DNA from 3 places in the Peribacillus sp. YIM B13477 genome. Region 2 is predicted to be linked to each of the others. Evidence: riboswitches for the same ligand, from Rfam matches in the RefSeq annotation. Region 2 holds a riboswitch; each other region holds the start of a gene.
What was found. Region 2 has a riboswitch for preQ1 ahead of ACFX4H_RS11785 (VUT family protein). Riboswitches for the same ligand answer to the same signal wherever they lie in the genome.

Region 1 (3,282 bases), on a different contig from region 2:
CTTCCCCTACAACCATGATCAAGGCAAGATCATGTTCCACATTCACTTCATCGGCATGAAGCTCTTTCTTGATTCGGGAAATGATTTTCTTTTCGGCATCCCCTTTCATCTGGTCCTGCCTTAGAATAAGCGTCACATCATCGATGCCTGATGGAATATGCTCATATGAAACTCCATAATCCTCGAGGATGTGCAGCAGTTTCCGGCCAAAACCAACTTCCCGGTTCATCAAATATTTGCTAATGTAAATACTGCAAAATCCTTTATCACTTGCAATCCCAATAACAGGCCCGTTCGTATTATCCCGTGTATTCACAATGCGGGTCCCCTGCGCCGCCGGATTGTTCGTATTCTGGATATGGACAGGTATTCCCGCCCGGAATGCAGGAATCAGCGCCTCATCATGAAATACCGAGAAACCTGCATAAGAAAGCTCACGCATCTCACGATAGGTTAGTTCCCGGATTCCCTTAGGATTGGAAACCACATTTGGATTCACAGCATAAACGGCATCCACGTCCGTAAAGTTCTCATACAAATCAGCTTTGACCCCATTAGCAAGAATCGAACCCGTAATATCGGAACCGCTTCTTGAGAAGGTTAACACATCACCATCTAACGTATATCCGAAGAATCCTGGGAATACAACGATTCCCGGCTCATCACGCAGAGCATATAACCGATCATAAGACTCTGGCAGCACCCTGGTAAATCCACCTTCATCCGCTACGATCAAGCCTGCCTTCTTCGGATTGATATACTGTGCCTCCACTCCAAGGCTTTGGAAATAACCTGCGACCAGCTTCGCATTATTATCCTCGCCACCTGCCTTCAAGGCATCCAGATAGCGCTTTGGGTTAGTTTGATCTGCATGCAGCAGCGCCATTAAATTTTCATGAATCCCTGTGATGACACTCTCGGATATATCCAATTCTTCAGCAATGCTCGCATAGCGGGATACAACATCTTCTATCAAATGCTCTCCGTTATCCCCGCGCAGCTGCTGTTCCGCAGCTTCAATCAATAAATCCGTCACCTTTATGTCATCGGAATTGCGTTTTCCTGGAGCGGAAACGACCACAATCTTCCTCTCTGGATCAGAAACAACAATTTCGAATACCTTCCTCAACTGATCACCTGACGCAAGTGAACTTCCACCAAACTTTGCAACTTTCATCTCGACATCCCCTATTTTCGTAAATATTCTGTCAAAATTAACTCTCCCTATTATTACGCTTTTTCTCGAAACAATCAAGTGAAAATTCCATTATAGGAGGACATTTGTACTTTTAAAAAGGACAAATGACAGAACCACTGATCGAAATTAGCTATAAACTAAAAAAAGACAACGGGCATATGCCCATTGTCCCTCCTATTCTTTAGCGATTATCCACGGTTTCCGGGTATAAGTCATGATTCATCAAGCGGTAATTCGCCATTTCCTCATACTTCGTACCAGGTTTCCCATAATTCGTGTAAGGGTCGATGGAAATTCCGCCCCTAGGTGTAAACTTGCCCCAGACTTCAATATATTTAGGGTCCATCAATTCGATTAAATCAATCATGATGATGTTCATGCAATCTTCATGGAAATCACCATGATTGCGGAAGCTGAATAAGTAGAGTTTCAAAGACTTACTTTCCACCATTTTCACACTGGGAATATAGCTGATGTAAATGGTAGCAAAGTCCGGCTGGCCCGTGATTGGACATAAACTAGTGAATTCCGGGCAATTGAATTTGACGAAATAGTCCCGGTTCGGATGCTTGTTGTCGAATGACTCAAGGATTTCAGGAGCATAGTCGAATGTATATTTTGTTCCTTGATTCCCAAGCAGTGTGATATCTTTTTTTAATTCTTCTTCTTTTCTTCCAGACATGAAAAGTCCTCCTAATCCCACATTTCAGGGAGATTCATAAAATGGGCCTCTATATAACAAAAACCATATCTCCTCAAAGATATGGTTGATTCGCAAAAAATATCAAAGCCATAGTTTTTTTAAGAGGGTGATGCTATGAACCTCTCCCGTTTATCGGGAAATATTTTAAAATTGTCATAGTAAATATAGAAAAAAATATCTAATCTGTCAATCATACATTTTAAATTTGGTTTGATTCCTAACGGGATTCAGCTTAAAATGTAGAAGAAGTTTATCCTACATGAAGGAAGAGATTAAGTCAATGTGGATTTTTGCGGCACTCATCACGAGTTTATGTTTCGGAATCAATAACAGCATTTTTAAATGGAGCAGCGGAAAAGGGTATTCCAAGATACATATCCAATTTTTCTTTTATTTTTCAGCTTTTATTTTGTCCATTGTTTATGGAGTATTAATGGATGGTTTGCAGCTGAACTGGCTGTCCATCATGCTTGGTGCAGCAATTGGTGTACTGAACGCCAATGGTAACATCCAGATGGCAAGCGCCTTTGAAAAAGGTCCGGCAAGCTTGACATCTCCATTAATCGCAGCGAATGCCATATTCCCCATTCTCTGTGCAGCTTTAATTTTTCACGAACATATTTCTTCCTTGCAGTGGAGTGGAATCGCCTGCATGTTTATCGCTACATTAGTCATCCAATATACACCTAATGCAAAAGGTAATCATCAATATGTCCCATGGATGATGCACACATTACTCTCCATCTTATCTTTTGGTGTGCTCGGCATTCTTATGACGACATCAACACGTCTTCAATTAAACTCCCTTGATATCCTTGTATCAATGTATGGAGGCGGAATGCTTTATCTTCTTTCGGCTCTAGCCTTTAAAAAAGAAAAAATCAAGCTAAAGGAAGTCAAAATCGGTTCCTTAGTAGGCTTTTTAAGCATGATAGGCTATGGATGTTATTTCTTTGCGTTGAACACTGGCATCGCAAGCATCATTTTCCCTGTCGTCAGCCTGAACTGTTTGGTTGTCGTATTCGCTGGATGTTATATATTCAAGGAAAAACTAAAAAACTATCAAATTGCTGGTGTCCTCGCAGCATTAATCGGTATTATTTTAACTAAAATATGAATATAGTTCGTTTTAAAAACAACCTGGCTGTCATGTATACAAGCCAGGTCGTTTTTTTAAAAAAACTGAAAATGGGGCATGTCAAAAAAAAGTGTTGACACTTCACTTAAAATATCAGATAATTTTGAATATTAATTCTCACGATTTTAGCTTTTGAAATGTTTGATTATCCTTCTGCCACGGGTATAAAAGAAATAGGTACAACCACCTCATTTAATTCTGAATTAGGAAAGGAAAGATGCATAATGGTAAAAGTTACAGTAA
Region 2 (3,282 bases):
CGGAGCGCACATTGAAACTACCCCTTTTACAGGCAATTCAATTCCCACTTTTAATGAGAACACTCCCCCTAAAGAAATTCCTACAACTGCAATTTCCTCATAGCCTTCTTCTTTTAGGAAATTATAGCCATTAACTACATCTCCCCACCATTCCTTTGGACCAGTTTTAGCAAGTTCCTCGGCTGATACTCCGTGCCCACTATAAAGAGGTCCGTGGCAAGTATAGTCGAGATCATTTAAGTACTTCCCTAATTTCTTCATATCTCCTGTACTTCCGGTAAACCCGTGAAGCAGAAGAACTGCTCTCTTTCCACCTATATATGTGAATGACTCAGGTGCTTTCACTTTCATCTATCTAGGACCTTCTTTCTTTGCTCTTGTTGATAAATAGAATCTAAATGATTTTCGAAAAAAAATCAATTAATACCCCTTGAGTAGTGATTCTTCTATCCTATTCCGTATTTTCATTAAAACAATTAAATCATATATATAGTATCCTTACCACACTCTTCACAACTCATCCGTTCCGAAGCACATTTTACTATGATTAAATTTATTTAGCAATCGTCATTTAACCATTTTTTTTAAGAAAAGTAAAATGCACCTTGTGATACGATGTACAACGTATTACACTTTAAAATGAAAAGGAGGAGATTTTATATGGATAAAGAATTAATGAAGGGAAGCATTGACCTCCTTTTGCTTTCACTTCTATCGCAAAAAAAGCTTTACGGCTATGAAATAACGAAAATCCTGAAGCAAATGAGCAAGGGCAACTATGAAATAAGTGAAGGCACCCTCTACCCTGCCCTTAAACGATTAGAAAAAAAAGAATTCATAAATGGACATTGGAAAGAGTCCGAATCAGGCCGCAGGAAATATTATCATGTCACCGAAAATGGACAAACCGAACTTGAGCGGAAACGCGAATGCTTTTTCTTCCTGGAAAAATTAGTTCGAAAAAGCTCAGAGCAATTCTAAACCAAATAAAAAGCAATCTGTACTTAATGAAACGGCCCAGAAGCTTTTTTTGCTGTTTTACTCGCTAATTCATGCAGCACTCGTGATTTCGCACGTTTACTCGTGAGTTTCGCACTTTTACTCGTGAGTTTCCCACTTTTACTCGTGAATTCGCACTGTTTACTCGTGAGTCACTTCAATCACGCAAAAAAAGGACCAAATCAGGTCCTTTTTTTGTCTATTCCTTTATGCTTGCGATAATTGGTGCAGGAGAGCTTCATGCATTCCCCTTGTACATGCGGGCCATATTTTTCACGAAAGGCTTCGAGGCAATAGCATTTTTCTTCTTCTTTTTTGGTTCCATCCATCGAGTGCATCCCTCCTAGCATTTAACTGGAGACTACACGTTTCTCCAGTTCTACGTTGATTCGTCCCAACAATATGGCACCAATGGACTGAATGATCGTTTTAACGATGATTTGGCCGATGACCGCAGCGGGTACTGCTTCCCATGGCAATATATCGGCAACCAGAGGACTTAGGCCAATCACGACAAATATCACCGAATCGAAAAATCCTCCAACGATCCCACTGTAAAACACCCTCCAACTCATCGGGAGCTTTAAACGGGTATAAATTTCCGTATCCGCTGTTTCTGCGACCACGAAGGATAATGTGGAAGCAAACACAATCAGTAACGTATCTCCTAATAAAAATGATACACATGCAGATAAAATAAGTGCAGTGACGATGCATATATAGGTCTTCGCGCGGCCGAATTTATTCTGGACCAGATCTCGGAAGATGAAGGTTCCCCCGATGAGCAATGTCCCCATCGGGATGATGAACATGCCAAAATGTAATGGCGCAAAAGCTGCTGTAACCACATTCGCCGTGATGATGGATACTAAATACAATAAAATTCTTAACATTTCTTAATTCTCCTTATACAGAAAAAACAGCACCCTAAGAAAGAGCCCTGTTCTCCTTAGTTTTTTTGAGAGGGTAGCTAGAACCTCTTCCGCCCGGGCGGATTATCATTTTCCTTATTCATCGTAGCTTGAAAGCGGTTGGAAATCAAGAAGTTTCCATACCGTCGATTTTAGTATGTATTCGCTGATACCGATTGATTTAGCCATTTATTTCAATGGCCCTGTTTCCCCCTTTGCCGATTTCTGTCGCTTAAAACTGCTTGACCGGCTGTATATAAAAGCCGAAAATCAAAGATAGAGTCATGTACCTTATTTGGCGAGGAGAAAAAGAATGATGAAAAAAACTACGTTTGTCTATCCTATTTATATCGCAACCACACCAGAGAAACTTTGGGAAGCCTTGACGAGTGGTGAAGTCACGGAGAAATACCACTTCGGATTACAAGTAAAGTCTGACTGGCAAGAAGGGTCCGCCGTTAAATATTTGCTGGATGATGGGCGGATTACCGATCATGGGCATGTACTTAAATGCGAGCCGTTGCACCTGCTCTCGTTTACATGGATCATGGCAGGAGACGAAACACCTCGCGAGCAGCCTACACGGGTCACTTTTGAATTACAGAAGATGGACGATTCGACTGTGAAGTTAATTCTTAGGCTCGAGGAGCTATTGGAGACGGATTTCATATATGATGACAATACCTTTGAAGGCTTGAATAATGGATGGCCAGCCCTTTTAAGTAACCTGAAGAGCTTGCTTGAAACTGGACGGACCCTGCCGCCCATATCAGTAGACTGGGATAATGGAAAACAATAAAAACAAATCGAAAGAGAGTTGAGTTAGTAATGGATACTCAAATAATCACGAAATTCAAGATCGCCAAGCCAACGAATGAAGTGTTTGAAGCCATAGTGAATCCTGAAAAAATCGGGAATTTCTGGTTCTCATCGAGTTCGGAAAGATGGGAAAAAGGCCGGACACCTACATTGAGATACAATGAATACGATGCAGAAGTGGTCATTCATGTATTGGAAGTAGAGGAAAATAGGAAGATCGTGTTTGCATGGGGCGGAAATGATCAAGAAACGATTGTTGCCATTACACTAAAAGAGTTGGATAAAACGAGTACGATCATTGAAGTGAACGAATCAGGATTGAGTGAAGACGACCCTGAAATAATAAACAAAATGATCGGACAAAAAGAAGGTTGGGTATATACATTAACCTGTTTAAAGGGTTATTTAGAAAATGGCGTTACTACTTTGAGAGCATCATTAGTTTTTTAATAAATTGCATAAACCCTCAATAAACTGGGGGGTTATGCTTTGCAACACTGGTGAAACAAATGGCATAATCCCACTTAAAAACAGTACTTTATAGTTCGACCTA
Region 3 (3,282 bases), on a different contig from region 2:
TATATATTGCTAAGATGGAGCGTTTGGACATGGAGATTCTCCCTGTTTTTAAGACATTTCAAAGGTAAAAATACATACACATTTTAACAAACTATCGGAAAAAAATATATGCAGAATCTCTAAATAAAAAAACAGGGGCCAATGTGGTCACCTGTTTTTTCTGAAGAAGGTTAGTTTCTTCTTCTTTTTTGCACGCTTATAGACCATGAAGAATAGTAAGAAAAGGAGTGCAAGAGCAGCTAGCGTATATTGGTTCATTTCGACAGATAGCAGTCCATAAGGAATCAGTGATAGGAAGAAAAAGTATATAAGGTTGCCAAGTGCCGTCGCCAATAAATAGTCTTTGAAAGTGACGGTGCTGACTCCGGCTGCCAAGTTAATTAAGCTTGTGGGGATAAGCGGGAAAATCCTGCCTGTAAACACGTACATGAAGCCATGCTCCACTACAGATTCTTGCCACTTTTCACCAATCTTCTTTAAAAGAAGCTCCTGAAACCAGTTTCTTGCTGCATAAAAAATGAATCCTGAGGCAACAACACTTGTAAACCAACTCCATAGATAGCCATATATGAATCCGAATATCGTGACATTGATGGTCAGGAGCAAAATTAAGGGGATGATTGTAAAAGAATTTTGTACAAACATCAATACGAATGTCACAATAAATGTAAGCAAGAGATTTTCCTTCAATATGCCAATAACAGAATCCAAATCACTTTTCCAAACCAAAGTGAACAGTTCTGCATTAGAGTATATAAAAATTGCGATTACAAGTAGACCGATTAGGGTCAGGACTTTTTTCAAAGGGCCACCACCATTCTTACTAATAGTTTATCATTTTCGAGTTCAATGGTGAAAAAAAAGAGCTGCCGCATCATGCAGACAGCTCTTTTCCATTATAGTGGCTTAACGGCGCGAAGATTCCTTTTAAAGCCACTTTTCAAACTGAATTCTTTTGTTCATTCCATAAATGATTGGCGCTCCAATCAAAAGGACAACGAACTCACCGACAGCTGTAGTCATCCAGCTTAGCCAGAATGGCAAGCCAAAGGCAAGGTTCAGTTCAATTGCAATTAAAAACATTGTGAACGTGAAAAAGATAATCGTAGCGACCATACGTCCTTTAATGCCTTTTATGAAACGAGAAACATAAATGACAAGCAATAAGGCGAGCAGGGATTGGCCCACCCCAAAAATCAAATCATATGGCACCATCGGCGAAAAGAGCAGATTCGATATGAAGACTCCTCCAACGATACCGTAGATATACTTTTTATTGAATACAATCAGATGATTCAACATTTCCGGTACACGGAATTGGAACATCTCAAAAGCTATTGGTTTAAACACCAATGAGACCGCCACATACAAGGCAGCCAATAACCCGTTTATCACGAGTGTACGAACATTCATTTTACTCTCTCCCTAGTTTTTTATCGTGGGATGGTTACGAACCACGTGCAGGCGTTTACCCGATGATTAATAGTAGCCCATGTAAGCTTGTTTCGTCAATTTGTAAAGAATGGTTTTAATTATAGGTTTCCAATCAGATGAAGCAGCACAATTGGATTTTGAATTATTGCAATGAAGGATGATATTATTTCAATATGTACATAAAAAGGAGTGAATATTAATATGTCGATCGAAAGTGTCAAAAGCCATTTTAAACAATGGAATCGGGAAGGCGACGTAAAGGAGTTCGAAACATCTAGTGCCACGGTAATTGAAGCAGCGGAAACCATCGGTGTTATCCCAGCGCGGATTGCCAAGACCCTTTCCTTTAAAGGGGAAGGTGAACACGCGATTTTGGTCGTTGCCGCAGGGGACGCGAAAGTGGATAATAAGAAATTTCGTCAGACGTTCGGTTTCAAGGCACGAATGCTTTCACCTGATGAAGTGCTTGCACAGACCGGCCATGCAATCGGAGGCGTTTGCCCGTTTGGCCTGGCAAACGATTTAGCTGTTTTTCTTGATGTATCGATGAAGCGCTTCGAGTCATTGTTTCCGGCTTGCGGCAGTTCAAACTCTGCAATAGAACTTAAACTCGCTGAATTATTTGAATATTCAGGTGCCAAGGATTGGGTGGATGTTTGTAAGGGGTGGGAAGAAAAGGGGAATGTGGAAACGGAGGCTGGAAATGCAGTTGATGGCATTTGTTGAATGGGATGGAGTCCACTAAAGTGAACTTTATTTGCGGGGGGCCGCATTCATTTCTATTATTGAAAACGGGCAGAAAGTGTTCCTGATCGGAGGTTGAAAGATGTTAAATGGAAGCGAAAGAAAAAGCAATGGCAGCTATCTGAGTCTTAAAACTCTTTATGAAGAAAATATAACGGTTAAGAGCATTGCCCAGGAGCTTGAGTTTTGCCATAAAAATGATCTGGCGCTGGATATCCAGAAAGCAATGAAAAAAAAGAATTTTGATATATTGGCAGTCCAAGATCAAGGGGAAATCATCGGATATATAGAAAGGCAAGAACTAGGTGAGGGAAGTATTTCTGAATATATGAGAAACTTCTCACCAAGGGAAATGGTTTCGAATTCAACCCCTTTGATCCAGCTTCTCCATATTTTTAAGAATAAGACAAGGGTGTTCGTATTAGAGAATAATTCAATTAAAATGTTGATTACCCATGCTGACCTCCAAAAGCCTCCGATCAGAATGTTGATATTCGGATATATTACCTTATTGGAGATGAGGATGAGCGATATCATCCTGGATAGATTCGGCGATGGCAGCTGGTATCCAATGATCAGCGAAGACCGTTTAGAGAAGGCAACCGAACTATATAAAAGGAGAATCGATAAAAATGAGGATATCAATATAATAGAGTGCCTGCAAATCAGTGATAAATTCGATATTATACATAAAGATAAAGAATTGAGGCACTTCTTCCAAATCCCTTCCAAAAGTAAAGGGAAGAAGGATGCGAATGCCATCCGAAAATTACGGGATAAGATTTCCCATGCTAATGAACTGGGTCTGGACATGTCATGGATGGAAATCATCGAGGTTGTCGAGTCCTGCGGCCGACTGCTCGAAATCTCTGAATCCTATCCTTATGAAAAATGAGATCCGGCTAATCATGCTGGTTCTTTTTTTTTGCGCATCAGATAGAAAAAAACTGCCCGTATCAGGCAGTCTCCCCGAATAACTCAAAACTCCGGCAGTTGATCCAGGTTATTTTCTTTTATTCCATCGGGCTCACTCCGTAATATGTCACGACCATATTTATGAAAGACGTCAACGTTGGCCAGGTTGCCAGCTTTGGCTTCCGCAAG

Region 1: it holds a riboswitch for preQ1, as region 2 does, so the genes downstream of both, queF (preQ(1) synthase) here and ACFX4H_RS11785 (VUT family protein) in region 2, are expected to answer to the same signal.
Region 3: it holds a riboswitch for preQ1, as region 2 does, so the genes downstream of both, ACFX4H_RS20800 (QueT transporter family protein) here and ACFX4H_RS11785 (VUT family protein) in region 2, are expected to answer to the same signal.

What each region holds. Positions count from the first base shown of each region.
Region 1 covers NZ_JBHZPD010000008.1:130,751-134,032, reverse strand. Annotated here, with positions in the region: gene ACFX4H_RS21200 (aspartate kinase) at 1-1,177, opposite strand, end outside; gene queF (preQ(1) synthase) at 1,380-1,880, opposite strand; PreQ1 riboswitch class I at 1,985-2,030, opposite strand; gene ACFX4H_RS21190 (EamA family transporter) at 2,161-3,018, shown strand; gene ACFX4H_RS21185 (BA3454 family stress response protein) at 3,264-3,282, shown strand, end outside.
Region 2 covers NZ_JBHZPD010000003.1:21,504-24,785, forward strand. Annotated here, with positions in the region: gene ACFX4H_RS11770 (alpha/beta hydrolase) at 1-351, opposite strand, end outside; gene ACFX4H_RS11775 (PadR family transcriptional regulator) at 661-981, shown strand; gene ACFX4H_RS11780 (hypothetical protein) at 1,182-1,328, opposite strand; gene ACFX4H_RS11785 (VUT family protein) at 1,350-1,892, opposite strand; PreQ1 riboswitch class I at 1,943-1,985, opposite strand; gene ACFX4H_RS11790 (SRPBCC domain-containing protein) at 2,224-2,709, shown strand; gene ACFX4H_RS11795 (SRPBCC family protein) at 2,739-3,179, shown strand.
Region 3 covers NZ_JBHZPD010000008.1:52,008-55,289, forward strand. Annotated here, with positions in the region: gene ACFX4H_RS20790 (PAS domain S-box protein) at 1-31, opposite strand, end outside; gene ACFX4H_RS20795 (TVP38/TMEM64 family protein) at 148-804, opposite strand; gene ACFX4H_RS20800 (QueT transporter family protein) at 928-1,413, opposite strand; PreQ1 riboswitch class I at 1,420-1,464, opposite strand; gene ACFX4H_RS20805 (YbaK/EbsC family protein) at 1,636-2,160, shown strand; gene ACFX4H_RS20810 (CBS domain-containing protein) at 2,261-3,073, shown strand; gene ACFX4H_RS20815 (DUF3892 domain-containing protein) at 3,157-3,282, opposite strand, start outside.